Regions from separate parts of the Yersinia enterocolitica subsp. enterocolitica genome, predicted to be linked through region 3. Evidence: predicted binding sites of a transcription regulator. Region 3 holds the regulator's gene; each other region holds the start of a gene.

Region 1 (6,627 bases), 350 kb from region 3:
AGAAATAGACCAAATGTGATTTTATTTATTGTTGTTCTGCGAACTCTAACTATATTATCCATTTATGAGATTTCATCCTTATTAGTATAAAAATAATAAATCTATTAATTATTAGCCGTTCACCTTAATGGCTTTCACAATAAAACGTTGCCATAGGATTACCGCCAAATAATCTAAAGTATCCGGTAATAGAAATTATGTTATTTTCCATGAAGTAAATAAGTTACGTCATCAAATAAATGGGGCATTAAATTTAAAAATAAAGCAGTTACTTTATTAGAGGATTCAATAATATTATTCAGTAAGATCTAGTGTTATTTCACCTAAGTAATATTCATTTATTTTTTTAATGCTAGTAGAGGTTTTACTATATCGCCATTATTTGATAATGATTATCATAATCATTTGTGGTTATAAACTCAACAGTCTATTAAGAATAAAATAACAGGTTACTGATGGCATTGATTTAATAGAAGAAATAAATAATGGATAAATAGCGATAGCTGTTACGCGGATTAAAGTTTTATAAATAAAACCAGTAACGAATAAAATATATTTAAGTATTTATAACGCAAAACGGGCCACATTAATTGTGGCCCGCCGCAACATTAACCAATACTCTGCGAATTAAAATAAACGCACTTTAGCCTCGGCAATGGCCGATGCGACTTGCTGGGGTGAAACACCGCCTTTAGCAACACGCTTATCTAAACAAGATTGCAATGCCAGAATCGGATAAACATCATCGCCAATGACTGCACTGAATTTTTGCAAGTCACTTAGTGATAAAGCCTCTAATGCTTTCCCCTGACGAATAGCCTCAACCACCGCTTCACCAACAATATGGTGTGCCTCACGGAATGGCACACCTTTGGCGACCAGATAATCAGCTAACTCAGTCGCATTGGCATAACCTTGCTCAGCCGCTTCTTTGCAACGGGGGCGTTTCACCTGAATACCATCCAATACCAGCGCCGCCATATGCAAGCAGTCAAGCCAGGTATCGAGCGCATCAAACAGGCCTTCTTTGTCTTCTTGCATGTCTTTGTTATAAGCCAGAGGCAGGCCTTTGAGCGTCATCATCATTCCAGTCAATGCGCCCTGTACCCGGCCACATTTCCCACGGATTAATTCCAGCGCATCTGGATTTTTCTTTTGCGGCATCAAGGAAGAGCCAGACGTAACACGATCCGATAAATCAACGAAAGCAGCTTCGCCACTGTTGAAAAAAATCAGATCTTCAGCAAAACGGGACAAATGCACCATACCAATACTGGCATCAGACAGTAATTCCAACACATGGTCACGGTCAGAAACACTGTCCAGACTATTACGAGTAGCCGAAGCAAAACCTAACCAACCCGCCAGTTGTTCGCGATCAATAGCGTAGGCAGTTCCAGCTAAAGCGCCACTGCCTAACGGGCTGACATCCAGGCGTTTCAAGGTATCTTGCAGGCGGCTTTCATCACGAGCCAGCATTTCAGCATAGGCCAGACACCAGTGTGCAAAGGTCACTGGTTGAGCACGCTGCAAATGGGTATAACCCGGCATCACGGCATCCTGATTGGCCTCGGCGGTGATAACCAGCGCTTGTTGCAATTGCTGTACGGCGGTTTTTAGTTCGGTTATCTGAAATTTGCACCACAACTTTAGGTCAGTTGCCACCTGATCGTTACGGCTGCGCCCGGTATGCAGTTTTTTGCCTAAATCACCGACTTTATCAATCAGTTTGGTTTCAACCCAGCTGTGAATATCTTCTGCATCACTGGCTAAAATAGCTTGTGGATCGGCCTGCACTTCCTCTAATAAAACAGAGAGCGCCTGCTCAAGTTGTTGCTGTTCGGCCGTCGTTAAAACGCCGACCGTGACCAGTGCTTTCGACCAGGCAACAGAACCTATAATATCCTGCTCTGCCAGTCGGTAATCAAACCGCAGGGAATCGTTAAATTGCTTAAAACGCTGATCTGCCGCCTGACTGAACCGTCCGCCCCACAATGCCATAATCTTTCTTCCCTAGTTTCAGAATAAAAACTCATAATATACCCAAAGTAGTTGGAGTGGCAGCAAGGCAGCAAACGCGTGACAAATTGGTCGAGAACCGATTTGAACAGCATTTATGCTAGCCCGCAGGGTGAGCCTCAAGGATGAGGCTCATTAATCCCGTTGAGCTGACTCAAGTCAGTGATTCGGGTGAGTAAGAGCCGCTAACACCACTGCAACTGCAAATAAGAAGGATATTTAGGCCAGAATACGCGTGCCAATTGGCACACCGTTAAACAGCGCCGGTAACTGGTCTGCATGACGCCAACTGGCGATATCCACCGGACGGCCCAATGAACGGGCCGCATCCAGCGCCGCATTCACTTTAACCACCATGCCGTCAGTGATGATGCCCTGCGCAATCAGTTGTTCGGCTTTTTGTGCCGTCATTTCAGCAATGCGCTGGCCTTTGCCATCTAAAATCCCACTGACATCCGACAGCAAAATTAAATCGGCTCCCAATGTCGCGGCCAAAGCCGTCGCTGCCTGATCGGCATTTACGTTCATCAGACTGCCATCTTTAGTAATACCAATAGAGCTGATGATAGGCATGTAATTTGCGGCCAGTAAGGTTTGTACTAAAGCCGGTGAGCCAGCTTCGGCTTTGCCCACATGACCAAGTGCCGCATCCAGCGGGGTGACCGACACGGTATTACCATCACCCAAGCATAAGCCAACCGCATTAATGTCATGTTTAACCGCCCAGGCCAGCAATGTTTTGTTGGCGGTACCCGCTAATGCCCCGGTAATAATGTCAATTTGATCGGCTGGCGTCACACGCAGGCCGTTTTTCTTCACCACCGGCAACGCGAGTTTTTTCATCAGATCATCAACCAGACAACCACCACCGTGCATGATCACCAGCGGGCGCTCATGCTTCTCACGATAGGTCACCAATGCCGTAAACAGGCGTTCCAGCGCTTCTTCGCTGTCGAGCAATACGCCACCTAATTTAATGACCAACGGATTTATCATGTTTCGCCTCAATATAATTAGAAAAAATGTCAGTTCCGACTCGGTTACAACCTCTGCTGCTTAGCGTTTTATTGCTCACAACAGAGCTTGGGTTTCCGCAAAGCCAAAACGTATATTCATGCATTGCACCGCCTGGGCCGCCGCGCCTTTCAGCAGGTTATCTTCTGTCGCGACAATAATTAAATGTTCACCCTGCACCGAGAAACCGATATCACAGAAAGGTAGACCCACTACCGCTTTTAGCGCCGGTACGCCTTGCTTATAGAGCCGAATCAGCGGCTTATATTGATAAGCATTATGGTATGCCTCAGCGATATCTTGCGCCGTCACCCCCACTTTCAGGCGGCAGGTAATGGTTGCCAAAATACCGCGGGCGAAATTCCCCAAGTGCGGGGTAAAAATCACTGGAGTACCAAGGTGGGCGACAATTTCCGGCTGATGACGATGATTAAACAAACCATAGGGTTGCAAACTCACTTCACAGAAACTGTTGCCAATACTGGCTTTGCGCCCCGCGCCACTAACACCGCTGACGGCGTTAATCACGGGCCACTGCGCCTCATTGAGTAAGCCGCCATCGACCAACGGCTTAAGCGCCAGTTGGGATGCGGTGGGATAACAGCCAGGCACCGCGATCAATTGGGCCTGCTTAATTTTTTCCGCCTGCCATTCAGCTAACCCATAGACCGCTTTATCCAGCCAATCGGCATGTTGATGCTCAAAACCGTAATATTGGCGGTAAAACTCGGCATTCTGAACCCGGTATGCACCGGAAAGATCAAAGACTACACAACCCGCCGCCAGGAATTGTGGCGCTAAATCATGGCTGACTTCATGGGCAGTGGCGAGGAAAACAACATCCACCCCTTTTGCCGCCTGAGCTACATCCAGCAAGGGTTGCAGCGGAAGATCAATAATGCCTTTTAGTTGCGGATGCAGATCAGAAAGCAATTTTCCTGCATCTGCACTTTGCGCTGAAACCGCTAAAGCGGTTATGTTCATATGTGGGTGACGATTCAGGTAAGCCGTAAGTTCTGCTCCGGCATAACCACTGGCACCAACAATTAGTGTATTCAACATGGGTTCAGTTTACCTTACCCTTTGTACTTGAAGCTGTAGGGTTGTTAGCGACGCTCACTCACTCGAATCACTGACCTGTGTCAGCTCATCGGGATGCGCCCGCTTGCTGCCTACTTACAACTCCAATGACATTGGATATAAATTTAGTGGGTATAACAACATAAGTAGTCAAAACTGACATTTGGGTTCTCAGCAAGGTTTTACTGTTTCCCCACGTGATTGAGCATTGACATTTTCGTCAATTTAAGGGTTTTTTCAGTTCCCTTACACTCAAGCTTAATGTATTTTTATTCATAATTAATGCATGAATATTGATACTATCCTAACCAAAGGCTGTCAACAGTGAAGATGAAATTACCTCCATTTATTGAGCTGTATCGGGCGTTAATCGCCACGCCATCAATCAGCGCAACCGATAGCGCTCTCGATCAAAGCAATGAGGCGTTAATCAACTTGTTGGCCGGATGGTTTGCTGATCTGGGTTTTCGCGTCGAAATCCAGCCGGTACCGGATACACGCCACAAATTTAATCTGCTTGCCTCTATTGGTGAAAACTCTGTTGGCAAAAAAAGCAGCGGAGAGGGCAGCGGCGGGCTACTCTTGGCAGGTCATACCGATACCGTACCTTACGATGAAGGCCGCTGGACGCGCGACCCTTTCACTCTGACCGAGCATGACAATAAATTGTATGGTCTGGGTACTGCCGACATGAAAGGCTTCTTTGCCTTTATTCTTGATGCGGTGCGTGATATCGATGCCAGCACATTAAGTAAACCACTGTATATCCTCGCAACCGCCGATGAAGAGACCACCATGGCGGGCGCACGCTATTTTGCCGCTTCCACCCAATTACGCCCTGACTTTGCCATTATCGGTGAGCCAACATCACTGCAACCGGTGCGCGCGCACAAAGGCCATATTTCCAATGCGATTCGTATTACCGGTCAGTCCGGCCATTCCAGTGATCCGGCGCGTGGTGTTAATGCTATTGATTTGATGCATGAATCTATCACCGAGCTAATGAAGCTGCGTACCACTTTGCAAGAGCGTTATAACAACCCGGCATTTGCCATCCCTTATCCAACAATGAATTTCGGCCATATTAATGGCGGTGATGCAGCGAACCGTATCTGTGCTTGCTGTGAATTACATATGGATATCCGCCCGTTACCGGGGCTGACATTAAGTGATCTGGATGAATTGATGACTGAAGCGCTGGCCCCCGTCAGTGCCCGCTGGCCGGGCCGCTTGAGTATTGACCAACTGCATCCACCGATTCCGGGCTATGAATGTCCGACAGATCATCATATGGTCGGGGTTATCGAGGAATTATTGGGTGAGCGCACCGCAGTGGTGAACTACTGCACCGAAGCCCCGTTTATTCAGCAAATTTGCCCGACATTGGTGCTGGGGCCAGGCTCCATCAATCAAGCCCATCAGCCGGATGAATTTATCGACATGGCCTTTATCGAACCCACACGTGAGCTAATTGGTCAATTAGTCGATAATTTCTGCCAGCAGAAATAACCACTATGGGGTAGGCGGATCAATATTGCCGATAAGCCAGACTGATAATCTGGCCTTGGTAATTAAATTTCAGCAATATCCCTAAAAATGATGTTTTTTTGCTAAAAATAGTGTCAATTGGGGTATGGAATTGAACGTGGCGAGTGGATTTGTCCATCTTAGCCTTTTGGATGAAACTAATTTACAAAAAGAAACCATAAAAGTTTATACCCAAAGTCATTGGCGTTGCAGGTAGGCAGCAAGTGAACAAATCTCGATGAGCTGACACTGGTCAGTGATTCGAGTGAGTGAGCGTCGCTAACAACCCTGCGGCGTCAAGGGCGAAGGGGATATGGGTCAGGGGTCATATGAACGAACAATATTCCGCAATGCGAAGTAACGTCAGTATGCTCGGTACGCTACTCGGGGACACCATCAAGGAAGCACTTGGTGAACACATCCTTGAAAAAGTAGAAACCATCCGTAAATTATCTAAATCTTCGCGTGCCGGTAATGAAGCGAGCCGTCAGGAGCTACTGACGACACTGCAAAATTTATCCAACGACGAACTGCTGCCGGTTGCCCGTGCTTTTAGCCAATTCCTCAATCTGACGAATACGGCAGAGCAATATCACAGCATTTCGCCGCATGGTGAAGCCGCGAGTAACCCCGAAGCACTGGCCCAACTGTTCACCCGCTTAAAAGACAAAAAGCTGAGTGAGCAAGACATGCGCAGCGCGGTTGATGAGCTATCCATTGAGCTGGTGCTAACGGCTCACCCAACGGAAATTACCCGCCGCACCTTGATTCATAAACTGGTTGAAGTGAATACCTGCCTGAGCCAGTTGGATCACAATGATTTAGCCGATTACGAACGCAACAAGATCATGCGTCGTTTGCGGCAATTAGTCGCACAATCATGGCATACCGACGAAATTCGTAAAATCCGCCCTTCCCCTGTTGATGAAGCCAAATGGGGCTTTGCTGTGGTTGAAAACAGCTTATGGGAAGGTGTGCCCGCTTTCC
Region 2 (6,627 bases), 1.5 Mb from region 3:
GAAGCTGGTGCTGGGCACGTGTGTCTACCATTGAGTTATTTGCAGCCAGATCAGCTGTTTGGTGGCCGACAGCCCGCGCTATCACAAGCACTGTGGCAGGCTGTCGGTGCACCAGATCAATTACATTGGATACAAAAACTCAATAGCTCCCCGGCAGTCAGCGATGGTTCGCAACCCACCCCCTTAGTGTTGCAAAATGACCGTTTGTATTTACAACGGATGTGGCAATACGAAGGTGATGTCGTGCGCTTTATTGCCAGTGACAATATGGCGTCGCTTATCAACGAAACCAGTGGCGGCAGCGAAACCAGAGATGTCAACGAAACATTATTAAGAGATACGCTTGATCGCCTATTTGGGCCGGCAGAAAATGAGGTCGACTGGCAAAAAGTCGCCGCGGCGGTAGCGGCTACCCGCCGTATTTCCGTGATTTCCGGTGGTCCAGGGACGGGGAAAACAACGACGGTAGCCAAGTTATTGACCGCATTGATACAACTGAGCAAAGGGCAACGTTTACGTATCCAACTTGCCGCTCCAACCGGTAAAGCTGCCGCACGGTTAACTGAATCGCTGGGGAACGCCATTCGCCAGCTCTCACTAACTGACGATGAACGCAAGCTATTCCCAGATCAAGCATCCACATTACACCGTTTATTGGGTGCACAACCTAACAGCCAGCGCTTACGGTACCATCGTGGTAACCCGCTAAACCTTGATGTGCTGGTGGTTGATGAAGCATCAATGGTGGATTTGCCCATGATGGCACGGCTCATTGCAGCATTACCCACTAAAGCTCAGGTGATTTTTCTCGGTGACCGTGACCAATTGGCTTCGGTAGAGGTGGGAGCTGTACTGGGTGATATATGTCGCTTTGCTGAGTTGGGTTACAGCGCGCCTAGAGCTAAACAGTTAGCTCGCTTAACGGGATGCACATTGGTGGGAAACATCCCGATTGGTGAGGTGGAGACAGATACCGTCAATGTCCGTGATAGTTTGTGTTTGCTGCGCAAAAGTTACCGCTTCGATGAAAAGTCCGGTATCGGGCAACTTGCTTTAGCGGTTAATGCCGGGAGATATCGTGATGCGTTAGCCGTTTTTAACGGTACATATTCGGATATCGAGCGCTTTTCTCTGGCAGATTCCGATGATTATCAGGTATTGCTGGAGGATTGTGCTGCTGGTTATCAGCACTATCTTGAACTGGCAGCCGCAGGTGCTGATGCGGTGGATGTACTTGCTGCATTTGGCCGCTATCAACTGTTATGCGCATTACGCGCCGGGCCATTTGGTGTCAGTGGCTTAAACGAGCGAATCGAACAACTATTGCATCGCAAGCGATTAATAGAGCGAACACCAGGGCCATCGGGCCGTTGGTATGTTGGCAGGCCGGTGATGATAGGGCTTAATGACAGTGCACTCGGTTTATTCAACGGCGATATTGGTATTGCTTTGCTTGATCCTGAAGGTGAGCTGCGGGTGCATTTCCAATTACCAGACGGCAATATCAAATCGGTGCAGCCGAGTCGTCTTCCCAGCCATGAAACTGCTTATGCTATGACCGTACATAAATCTCAAGGATCGGAGTTTGAGCATACTGCATTGGTTCTACCCAATACGTTCATGCCAGTGTTAACTCGAGAATTGGTCTATACCGCGATTACCCGCGCACGCCAGCGTTTGACACTGTATTGCAGCGATACAGTATTAAGTCATGCGATACGTACCCCTACGCTTCGCGTGAGCGGATTGGTAGATCGTTTGAATCAATTGAAGTGAAAATATCGAAGGGGCGAATACCCCTTCAGATTACAAATCTGCCAGTAAAATCTTTGAGCGGCGCTGATAGTTATACAACTCCTGCTTCTGAATAGGTAACACGTCAACCTCTGCGGGAGTAAAACCTCGCTCCTGGAACCAGTGGATACTACGGGTAGTTAACACAAAGAGTTTTTTAAGCCCCATTTGCCGCGCCTGATTCGCTACCCGTTTTAACAGCATTTCACCACGGGAGGAACTGCGATAATCCGGATGTACCGCGACACAGGCCATTTCACCGATTTGCTCCTCGGGGAAAGGATAAAGTGCGGCGCAGGCAATAGTCAGATTATCTCGTTCGATAATGGTGAATTTGTCTATTTCCATCTCAAGCTGCTCGCGTGAACGGCGTACTAAAATGCCTTGCTGCTCCAGTGGGCGAATCAACTCTAATATGCCGCCAATATCATTAATGGTCGCGCGACGAACTTGTTCTGCACTCTCCATGACAATCTGGGTACCGATACCATCACGAGAGAACAGTTCTTGTACCAGAGCGCCATCTTCTTGATAACTCAGTAAATGGCTCCGGCGTACACCGCTGCGGCACGCTTTCACGGCACCACGCAGAAAACGTACTGTCCCCGAGTTGTAATCACCCTCCTGCTCCAGATCTTCAATCCGTTTTTGAGCATCATTAGGGAACAGTTCTGAAATAATATTGCCTTCGCTATCCGTCACCCCTTGTGATGAACAGAAGCCGATCATTTTTTCAGCTTTCAGTTTGATAGCTAATTGAGTTGCAACTTCTTCAGAGGTCAAATTAAAGCTCTCGCCGGTCACTGATACTGCCACTGGCCCCAGCAACACAATAGCGCCATTGTCCAACTGGCGATGAATCGCTTCTTCATCGATCCGGCGAATACGGCCGCTATGGCAATAATCAACACCATCATCCACACCCAACGGCTGAGCAATAATAAAATTACCGCTGACCACATTGATATGCGCACCCTGGAGCGGAGTATTATTCAAACTCATCGATAATCTTGCAGTGATATCCAGCTGCAATAAACCCGCCGCCTGTTTGACCATTTCCAATGTCCTGGCATCAGTGACTCGGGTATGCTTGTGATAAACAGGTTCGTAGTGATGCTGTGCCAGATTGCTGTCAATTTGTGGACGAGCGCCATAGACCACAACCAGCCTGATCCCAAGGCTATGCAACAAGCCTATATCGTTAACGATACTAGAAAAGTTTTCATGCTCAATCGCCTCGCCACCCAGCATGACAACAAATGTCTTGCCGCGGTGCGCATTGATATAGGGAACTGAGTGGCGAAATCCCTGGACCAGTTCAGTACTACGTTCCTTCACGGTAGACCCTCTTTGAATTTTTATTCGGTATTTTTGTATTTTTATTCTTTTTTGACCAAGATGGCAAGCACCAAATTGCTATTAAATGCATATGTATGGCGTATGTGTATTAATAAATTGAATAACATAAAAATGTTTTTCTGATGACAGCGCGGGATCGATTCGTTAAAGTTTTTCCTCATGAATTTTTTTGTTCGCTTTTTATTCATATTTTGGTAGTTACTTTGGAGTTACATGGCAGATTCAAATCATAATTCTGGGCGTCGGCGTCTACTACAAGGTGCTGCCGCGACCTGGCTACTGAGTGTTAGCCGGGTTGGATTTGCTGCTTCTTCCCATATTATTGCCGTCAGGATTTGGCCCTCTTCAACTTATACCCGCGTCACCCTGGAATCCAATACACCGCTTAAATATCGTCAATTTGCGCTGACTAATCCGGATCGGATCGTGGTTGATATTGAAGGCGTGCATCTCAATAGCGCATTGAAAGAGATGACTAAGCAAGTTCAGTCCGGTGACCCTTACCTTAAGCAGGCACGGGTTGGGCAATTTGATAAAAATACGGTTCGGCTGGTTTTGGAGTTGAAGCAAAGTATTAGCCCACAGCTCTTTACTCTTAAACCCTTTGCTGAGTTCAAAAATCGCCTGGTAGTGGATCTCTATCCGCAAGAGGGGAAAACTTCGGCTGAAGATGATCCGTTACTGGCATTATTGGAAGATTATAATAAAGGTAATGTGGAACGCACTTTACCTGCTGAGGCACCCAAAGCGGGTAAAGCAGGGCGCGATAGGCCGATTGTTATTATGCTAGACCCAGGGCACGGTGGGGAAGACCCAGGAGCGATTGGGCGAAATAAGACCCGTGAGAAAGACATTGTGCTGCAAATTGCCCGTCGGTTGCAGGCACTGATTAAGAAAGAATCGAATATGCGGGTATTTATGACGCGTAATGAAGATGTCTTTATTCCATTAAAAGTCCGGGTGGCGAAAGCCCGTAAGCTGCGTGCGGATTTATTCATTTCGATTCATGCCGATGCCTTTACCAGTCAGGCAGCCAGAGGTTCCTCTGTCTTTGCGTTATCGACTAAAGGTGCAACCAGTACTGCTGCGCGTTTTTTAGCGCAAACACAGAATGAGGCCGACCAGATTGGCGGGGTTAGCAAAAGTGGTGATCGCTATCTTGACCATACCATGATTGATTTGCTGCAAACCGCGACGATTAATGACAGCCTAAAATTTGGTAAAGAAGTGCTCAACCGCATGGGGAAAATTAATAAGCTGCACAAAAATCGTGTTGATCAAGCGGGCTTTGCTGTATTGAAAGCACCTGACATTCCATCAATTTTGGTTGAGACGGCGTTTATCAGCAATTTGGAAGAAGAGCGAAAGTTACGAACCAGCCATTTTCAGCAGCAAGTGGCCGAATCCATATTTGCCGGTATCAAAGCTTATTTTGCTAATGGTGGGGCGATGGCCCGACTTTAATGAATGGATATTGCTATTAATTGAAATAATTCGAGTTGCAGGAAGGCGGCAACTGAGATAATCCCGATGAGTTGACGCCAGTCAATGATTCGGGTTAACGAAAGCAGCTAACGCACATGCGTGCTTGAAGTATGACGGGTATAACGCCAGAAACAAAAAAAACACCCTTAAGGGTGTCTGATGGCGATATGAAATGATTAAGAATTGGTTGCGGGGGCCGGATTTGAACCGACGACCTTCGGGTTATGAGCCCGACGAGCTACCAGGCTGCTCCACCCCGCGTCCGTCTTAATACAATTTCTATCTTACTACTTTATGACTTAATCATGTAATTGGTTGCGGGGGCCGGATTTGAACCGACGACCTTCGGGTTATGAGCCCGACGAGCTACCAGGCTGCTCCACCCCGCGTCCGTCTTAATACAATTTCTATCTTACTACTTTATGACTTAATCATGTAATTGGTTGCGGGGGCCGGATTTGAACCGACGACCTTCGGGTTATGAGCCCGACGAGCTACCAGGCTGCTCCACCCCGCGTCCGATTGAGCGCACTATACTCTGGATGAGATCTGTTGCAAGTAGTTTTGCCACTTAATTATGGTAAAAAAGGTTTTTCGATTAATTTATCAACTATCTGTTTCCTTTTTCCCCACAACAGTGTCAGGGGATTTTTTTCTGCATGCTGATTCCTTTATCTATAGGCGTTTGTTATCGTTCGCCGGTAGATAAAAGTAAGTAAGAGAAGAGAAGGCGTGAAATGACAAGTCGTTGGGGCAAATACCTACTAAGTGGAATAATGATTGCCGTTCTGGCAGGTTGCCAATCTCGGCCAACCGATCGTGGGCAGCAATATAAAGATGGGCGTTTGGAGCATCCACTGGAGTTAGTGAATGAACCACACGCAACAGGTAAGCCAGTCAACGCCAAAGATTTCTCTGATCAGGTGAAAGTGATTAACCAATCTTCACCGGGTCTGTATAACCGCAACAGTAGTACATTCAATGCGGTGGAAAATTGGATGTTAGCCGGAGCAGATACCAGTAAGTTAAGCCTGTTTGGTTTGAATGCTTATCAGATGGAAGGTGTGGATAATTTTGGTAATGTACAATTTACCGGTTACTACACGCCGGTGCTTCAGGCTCGCTATACCCCACAAGGCGAATTCCGCCATCCACTTTATCGCATGCCTGCTAAAGGAAAGGGGCGTCTACCTGATCGCGCAGCTATATATGCCGGCGCATTGGATAGCAAAAATTTAGTTATCGCCTACACCAATTCGCTGGTAGATAACTTTATGATGGAGGTACAGGGCAGTGGATATGTTGATTATGGTGATGGGCGACCACTGACTTTCTTCGGTTATGCGGGGAAAAATGGTCATGCTTATCGCAGCATTGGCAAAGTGCTGATTGACCGTGGGGAAGTGGCAAAAGCGGATATGTCGATGCAAGCTATCCGTCATTGGGCTGAAACTCACAGTGAAGCTGAGGTCAGAGAGTTATTAGAGCAGAACCCATCCTTTGTGTTCTTCAAACCGGAAATGTATGCGCCGGTGAAAGGAGCCAGTGCTGTGCCATTGATAGCCAAAGCTTCAGTTGCTGCTGATCGTTCACTGATTCCACCGGGCACAACACTATTGGCCGAAGTTCCTTTATTGGATAATCAGGGTAAATTTACCGGCCAATATCAGATGCGCTTAATGGTGGCACTGGATGTTGGTGGCGCGATTAAAGGCCAACATTTTGATATTTATCAGGGGATTGGTCACGAAGCAGGGCAAGCTGCTGGCTTCTATAACCATTATGGCCGCGTTTGGGTGTTAAAAAATGCGCAAAGTAATGGGCCGCTGTTCACCGCTTATCAAAGTGGCAAAGCAACAGCTCAATCAGGCGATGGTTCCTCACTATTAGTCAGGAATCAAGGCCAGTAGATCAGCGGTTGATGTGATTGATTCTACTCTTTCTCAGGCGGCCAATTGGCCGCTTTTGTATTCGTATTATTTCTACAGG
Region 3 (6,627 bases):
GTAATGCAGTTAATTCGCCGGTGGCGTGAGAGAAGTCTAACTGTTTCTCAACGATGAATTCGCCTAACGTTTTCATGACACAATCCCTGAATCTACGGTTAAATATCGATTTATTAACGAACAACTCACTTAATGGCAGCAGTGTAGCCCAAAGGTAAGAATTATTCATAGGCAATTCCATTTCTTCTCTTTGATTCTGAGCGGTAGAATGGTGGCAAACTCGAAGCTATTAATACGGAAAATTTATGCGCATTCACATATTAGGTATCTGCGGCACTTTCATGGGCGGCTTGGCTATGCTCGCCCGTTCATTAGGTCATGAAGTGACGGGATCGGATGCTAACGTGTATCCGCCGATGAGCACACAGTTGGAGAACCAAGGGATCGACTTGATCCAGGGATATGACCCAGCTCAGCTGAAACCAACACCGGATCTCGTTATTATCGGCAATGCCATGACCCGTGGTAATCCTTGCGTTGAAGCGGTATTGGAACAAGGTATCCCGTATGTGTCTGGCCCACAATGGCTGCATGACCATGTGTTGCCGGAGCGCTGGGTATTGGCAATCGCCGGTACACACGGCAAGACCACCACTGCTGGGATGGTAGCCTGGATTCTGGAAGCTTGCGGTTATGAGCCTGGTTTTGTCATTGGTGGTGTGCCTGGTAATTTCGATGTTTCAGCTCGTTTAGGCAATAGCCCATTCTTTGTCATCGAAGCTGATGAATATGATTGCGCCTTCTTTGATAAGCGTTCCAAATTTGTTCATTACAGCCCAAGAACTTTGGTGATGAATAACCTTGAGTTTGATCATGCTGATATCTTTGATGATCTTAATGCGATCCAGAAGCAATTTCATCATCTGGTGCGCCTGGTGCCACCAGGAACAGGCAGAATCATTATTCCGGGTAATGACAACCATCTCAAACAAGTAATGGCGATGGGCTGCTGGAGTGAACAAGAACTGGTGGGGGAAACGGGCCGTTGGTTTGCACGTAAAGTCGCAGTAGATGCCAGTGTCTTTGAAGTGTTCCTCGACAATAAATTGGTGGGCGAGGTCAGTTGGTCATTGGTGGGTGAGCATAATATGCATAATGGCTTAATGGCTATTGCTGCTGCTCGGCATGTAGGCGTACTACCGGCTGCAGCTTGTCGGGCGCTGGGGGATTTTATTAATGCCCGTCGCCGGTTGGAATTACGCGGTGAAGCCCATGGTGTCACGGTTTATGATGATTTTGCCCATCATCCTACAGCAATTCTTGCGACACTGGCGGCGCTGCGCAGTAAAGTCGGCGGAACAGCACGAATTCTGGCGGTACTGGAGCCGCGTTCTAACACCATGAAGTTGGGGATGTGTAGAAACGAATTGGCACCGTCATTAGGCCGTGCAGATGAAGTATTCTTGTTCCAGCCGCAGCATATTCCATGGCAAGTGGTCGAAGTTGCCGAAGCCTGTATTCAGCCAGCGTATTGGAGTGCTGATATTGATACGTTAGTTGATATGGTTGTCAAAACAGCCCAACCAGGGGATCACATTCTGGTGATGAGTAATGGCGGCTTTGGCGGTATTCATGACAAATTATTGAGTGCTTTGAGTCAAAAAGCAGAGTATGAGGCACAGTCTCAGGAGTAAGCAGGATAAAAAAAGCCCCCGCATAGCGGGGGTAAAAGGGTTCGTCGGATAGACGACGAGGGATTATTCTGTTGCGGTAGTGATCTAATACATCTGTTAAATCAATATCATTTCCAATGAGTATTCTATTCAATAGTCAGAAAATTCATCTTTGTGTTAATTTTCAACCTATTGAATAAACCATCGAAATATTAAAAACCTAAAATAGAAAGTATGCCCCTTATTACGGGGCATTTACTTTTATTTCTTAAACTTACTTGTAGATCTCAGCAGTGGCATGCCAATTGTTCTCTTCACGAGCTTCAATCACTTTGTAAGCTTTAGCGCCCATTGCATCGGCTTTCTCAGACAGTGCCTGGCGAATATCAGAAGGTGCACCATTCAGGCCACTGACGGTAATAGTCCCCATCGGCTGTAAGTTAGCGGCTTGATTTTCACTGATTGAATCAGCTGCAAAAACACCAAATGACAATGCAGATAGAATGCTCATGGTTGCGATAGTAGTTTTAACTTTCATATTATTACCTCTATTTATTCTTTTATCACTTCACAGGAAGTGTGATTTACGTCACGAAAATGAGTATACAGCTAGTAACTGAGAATATTAATAGCCAGCTAATAATATTTGTCGTCACTTTCTCGTAAGTTATTACTTTTTAATAACCAAAAGGAATAAAAACTGATTAAAAAACAGCAGTTTTAAGAAAAAATAGTGTTTTTTCAATGCGATAAGTGTTTTTGACTAAAAGTGCGAAAGAGTATGGTGACTTTGACCATAAATGGAATAAAAACAGGGGTATTGAGTGATTTTAAATAGATAAGGCAGTCTGATGCCCTGTTTGTTGCGAGATATTTAGGACTAATAAGGGGGAGATGTGTACCAAATGAGAAAATGCGGCATATAAGGCCGCATCTATAAATTCGTGGAGAATTAAAGCTCTTGTTCAAACAAGCGGAGGATGGCCTCGTGTAACTGTTCGACAGTGAAACCTCTGGCTGGCGTGGTAAAAATGGTATCGTCACCCGCAATACTGCCTAGAATACCTTCCGCTTTACCTAATGAGTCCAGTAGGCGCGCGATCAATTGGGCCGCACCTGGGCTGGTGTTAATCACCACCACTGAATCGTTATAATCGACATCCAATACCAGGTTCTTTAGTGGGCTGCTGGTTGTCGGAACGCCTAATTCAGCCGGTAAACAATAAACCATCTCCATTTTTGCATTACGCGTTCTGACCGCACCAAATTTGGTCAACATGCGCGAAACTTTGGACTGATTAATATTTTCAAAGCCTTCTTCCTGCAAGGCCAAAACGATTTCACCTTGAGAACTGAATTTCTCTTCTTTCAATAACGCTTTAAACGCCTTGATAAGATCTTCTTGTTTGGCGGGGTTACGCATTTTTTATGCCCTGAACAGTCAATAGTGAATAGGATTATTATGCATATAAATGAATTTTTATTCAACATGACTATGGAGTATTGGTGATAAAAGCCCTGATATCAAGGTGTGCTGAAATTTTAACACTACCCGCCTGTTACGATTATGCTAAATCAGCTTTTTTTAACATTAGTGCTGAGTAGCTAAAATGTTATTAAAATGATGTTGTTTTGATGTAAAGGAAGGGTGTAATGTAACCGCCGATTAACCTGTCATGAATACTGCGAGGAATTTTAGAATAATGTGCGCTATATCATTAATGAATAAGCGATTTACTCTAAAATAGACAAACCTTATGCGCCTTTTTGATGCGTGATATCTCAATCTGACTGTTAATAGATTGTGTTTAAAATCGCAATAAATTAAGGTTCGTAAATAGATGAATTCACGGCAAATTTAAATTAAATATAATAAGGAGTATAGGATGAAAGTTGCAGTTCTCGGTGCCGCTGGTGGTATCGGCCAGGCCCTCGCTCTTCTACTCAAGACCCAGCTTCCTTCAGGTTCAGACCTCTCATTATATGACATCGCGCCAGTGACTCCTGGTGTTGCGGTTGATCTGAGCCACATCCCAACTGCTGTTAATATTAAAGGTTTCAGCGGTGAAGATGCTACCCCGGCCCTGAAAGGGGCAGATATTGTTCTGATCTCTGCGGGTGTCGCACGTAAACCTGGCATGGATCGCTCAGATCTGTTCAATGTGAACGCGGGTATTGTTCGTAATCTGGTTGAGCAAATCGCGCGTACTTGCCCGAAAGCTTTAATTGGTATCATTACTAACCCAGTTAATACAACCGTTGCTATTGCGGCAGAAGTGCTGAAAAAAGCCGGTGTTTACGATAAAAACAAATTATTCGGTATTACTACTCTCGATACCATCCGTTCAAATACCTTTGTTGCAGAGCTGAAAGGTAAGCAACCTCAGGATATCGAAGTACCAGTTATTGGCGGCCATTCAGGTGTGACCATTCTTCCATTGCTTTCACAAATTCCAGGTATCAGCTTCACAGAACAAGAAGTTATTGATCTGACTAAGCGTATCCAGAATGCAGGCACTGAAGTTGTCGAAGCAAAAGCCGGTGGCGGGTCAGCGACTCTGTCTATGGGGCAAGCTGCTGCACGCTTTGGTCTTTCTTTGGTTCGTGCTTTGCAAGGCGAAAGCAATGTTGTGGAATGTTCTTACGTTGAAGGTGATGGCAAGTATGCCCGCTTCTTTGCTCAGCCAATTCTATTGGGTAAAGATGGCGTAGCGGAACGGAAAGATATCGGCAAACTGAGTGCTTTTGAACAACAAGCACTGGAAAATATGCTAGATGTTCTGCATAAAGATATTGAGTTAGGCGAGCAGTTCGTCAAATAAATCAGTGTAGTAGGGGCTATATAATAGCCCCTTGAATGACACCATCAACCGCCGATGCATTTTATTGGCGGTTTTTTTATTCTTCGGTTATAGGCTGTCTTATTCTCACTTTTCGGTCGAGAAGTGCACCGGTTTTTGAATCAAAATAGCGTGTTGGCCAAATTTCAGAAGGATGAATTTCCAGACATTCTGCAATCAACCATTCCCCCTTAGGCCAAGGCCGAGTTAGCGCATTAGCAAGTGTGGATGAGCTTAAACCTGCTTTTCGAGAGACTGCTGCCAGAGTGGTGTCTTTTTTACGTAGTGCCGCAATGATGTCGGCTGGGTGCCAATCAGATTTCCTTAAAATCATCTTTAATCCTTTTTTTTTCTAAGCCGCTGGCGTGTTAGTGATATAAATAACGGTACATTGTTAATCATACGGTGAACAGAAAGTAATTATTTAGAAGTATTCTAACATTTATTTTCTGAAAGATTTTAAATGTTTTCTAAATATTCCTTTTTTGTGTCGTAACGCATATTAGGAAGCAACACCATGAAAAAAGAGTGGTTTGCCGCTAAGGAATTGGCCGGTCTTGATGGGCTACCGTCATCACCACAAGGAGTTAACCTCATGGCTAAACGTGAGGGATGGGAACAGCGCCGCCGCCGTGGTGTTCAAGGCAAGGCTGTCGAGTACCATATTGAAAGTTTACCTCCCACTATACTGAATTCATTACAGTTAAGGGAGGATCCTGCTCAATATACGACAACACGACAGGACCCGCTGGTTCTCTGGGTTGAAGCGTATTATCATTTTACTGAGGCTGAACGTGAGCAAGTCATTACGTTTATTTTTCGTGAGGGCGCTAAAAGCTTGATAGAGCGGTTGGCGACAGATTAGTGCAGGGGTTGTTGCCAATGGATAACTCCGGCAATGATACCGGAGTTTCCATATGATTTCTTAAAACGAACGTTGTACGGCAATATGCGCCAAACCTTCTAAAGCCAGGCGATAATCGCTTTCAGGGAGAACCTGCAAAGCAGCAATGGCTTTGTCTGCCTCTTCTTCAGCACGCTGGCGGGTGTAATCGAGTGAGCCACACTGCTGCATTGCAACTAATACGGGTTCGAGTAAATGGCGGCCATTACCTTCTTCAATGGCTTGCCGAATCATTGCGGCTTGCTCTGGCGTTCCATTGTGCATTGCATGCAGTAAAGGGAGGGTTGGTTTGCCTTCGTTCAGGTCATCACCGGTATTTTTACCCAAAGTGGTGCCATCTGAACTGTAATCCAGCAGGTCATCGATAAGCTGAAAAGCTGTGCCAAGATAGCGGCCATAATTCTGTAAGGCGAGTTCCTGCTCTTCAGTCGCATCGGATAAGACCGCCGCCGACTGCGATGCTGCTTCGAACAAGCGGGCTGTCTTGCTGTAGATGACCTGCATATAGTTTTCTTCAGTGATGTCAGGATTATTGCAGTTCATTAACTGCAAAACTTCACCTTCCGCAATCACGTTGGTTGCGTCCGACATCAATGTAAGAACACGCAGCGATTCAAGGCTGGTCATCATCTGGAATGAGCGGGTATAGATATAGTCACCCACCAATACACTGGCAGCATTACCAAAGGCGGCATTGGCTGTCGCCTTACCACGGCGCATATCTGATTCATCGACGACATCATCATGCAGCAGAGTTGCTGTATGGATAAATTCAATCAATGCCGCGACCGTAATATGTTTAGTGCCTTGATAGCCAAGCGCTCGAGCCACCAAAACCGCGATCATGGGACGGATACGTTTCCCACCGCCACTGATTATGTAATGGCCCAATTGATTGATGAGAACAACATCAGAGTTCAATTGATCGAGAATGGTTGTGTTTACAGCCGCCATATCTGGCGCGGTTAAGTCGATAATCTTTTCTAGGTTCATTGTTATATTCAGCTGTTTTTCTCTTTAACTGCGACGAGATTACCGCCCACATTATTACATGACGTTCCCTGAGACTATGATTGTACTTGAAAAATCCATCAAATAAACGAGATGTAAGAAACTGTGCTTTTTTTCTTCTCTTGGGCTGATTATATACTTGTCATTCACTACATTTTTGCGTAGAATTCGCGCCCTATTGTGAATATTTATAGTGCGCTCTGGACTACAAAAGTGGAGTGTGCGGAAAGCGGAGTTTTATATGTACGCGGTTTTCCAA

The links. Region 3 encodes ArgR, which controls arginine synthesis, uptake and breakdown. Its sites were predicted from a motif close to ANTGAATAAAAATACANT; they were not measured.
Region 1: the regulator ArgR is predicted to act here: its motif matches at 4,374-4,391, upstream of argC (N-acetyl-gamma-glutamyl-phosphate reductase).
Region 2: the regulator ArgR is predicted to act here: its motif matches at 3,165-3,182, upstream of argA (amino-acid N-acetyltransferase).

What each region holds. Positions count from the first base shown of each region.
Region 1 is NZ_LR590469.1:3,473,512-3,480,138, reverse strand. Features, by position in the region: gene FGL26_RS16540 (TonB-dependent hemoglobin/transferrin/lactoferrin family receptor) at 1-62, opposite strand, end outside; gene argH (argininosuccinate lyase) at 628-2,001, opposite strand; gene argB (acetylglutamate kinase) at 2,239-3,015, opposite strand; gene argC (N-acetyl-gamma-glutamyl-phosphate reductase) at 3,091-4,095, opposite strand; gene argE (acetylornithine deacetylase) at 4,444-5,622, shown strand; gene ppc (phosphoenolpyruvate carboxylase) at 5,970-6,627, shown strand, end outside.
Region 2 is NZ_LR590469.1:2,353,083-2,359,709, reverse strand. Features, by position in the region: gene recD (exodeoxyribonuclease V subunit alpha) at 1-1,776, shown strand, start outside; gene argA (amino-acid N-acetyltransferase) at 1,807-3,132, opposite strand; gene amiC (N-acetylmuramoyl-L-alanine amidase AmiC) at 3,367-4,617, shown strand; tRNA gene FGL26_RS11250 (tRNA-Met) at 4,823-4,899, opposite strand; tRNA gene FGL26_RS11245 (tRNA-Met) at 4,951-5,027, opposite strand; tRNA gene FGL26_RS11240 (tRNA-Met) at 5,079-5,155, opposite strand; gene mltA (murein transglycosylase A) at 5,376-6,548, shown strand.
Region 3 is NZ_LR590469.1:3,827,343-3,833,969, forward strand. Features, by position in the region: gene fbp (class 1 fructose-bisphosphatase) at 1-76, opposite strand, end outside; gene mpl (UDP-N-acetylmuramate:L-alanyl-gamma-D-glutamyl-meso-diaminopimelate ligase) at 246-1,634, shown strand; gene yhcN (peroxide/acid stress response protein YhcN) at 1,888-2,151, opposite strand; gene argR (transcriptional regulator ArgR) at 2,566-3,036, opposite strand; gene mdh (malate dehydrogenase) at 3,500-4,435, shown strand; gene FGL26_RS18160 (helix-turn-helix domain-containing protein) at 4,512-4,787, opposite strand; gene FGL26_RS18165 (DNA-binding protein) at 4,971-5,318, shown strand; gene ispB (octaprenyl diphosphate synthase) at 5,379-6,350, opposite strand; gene rplU (50S ribosomal protein L21) at 6,610-6,627, shown strand, end outside.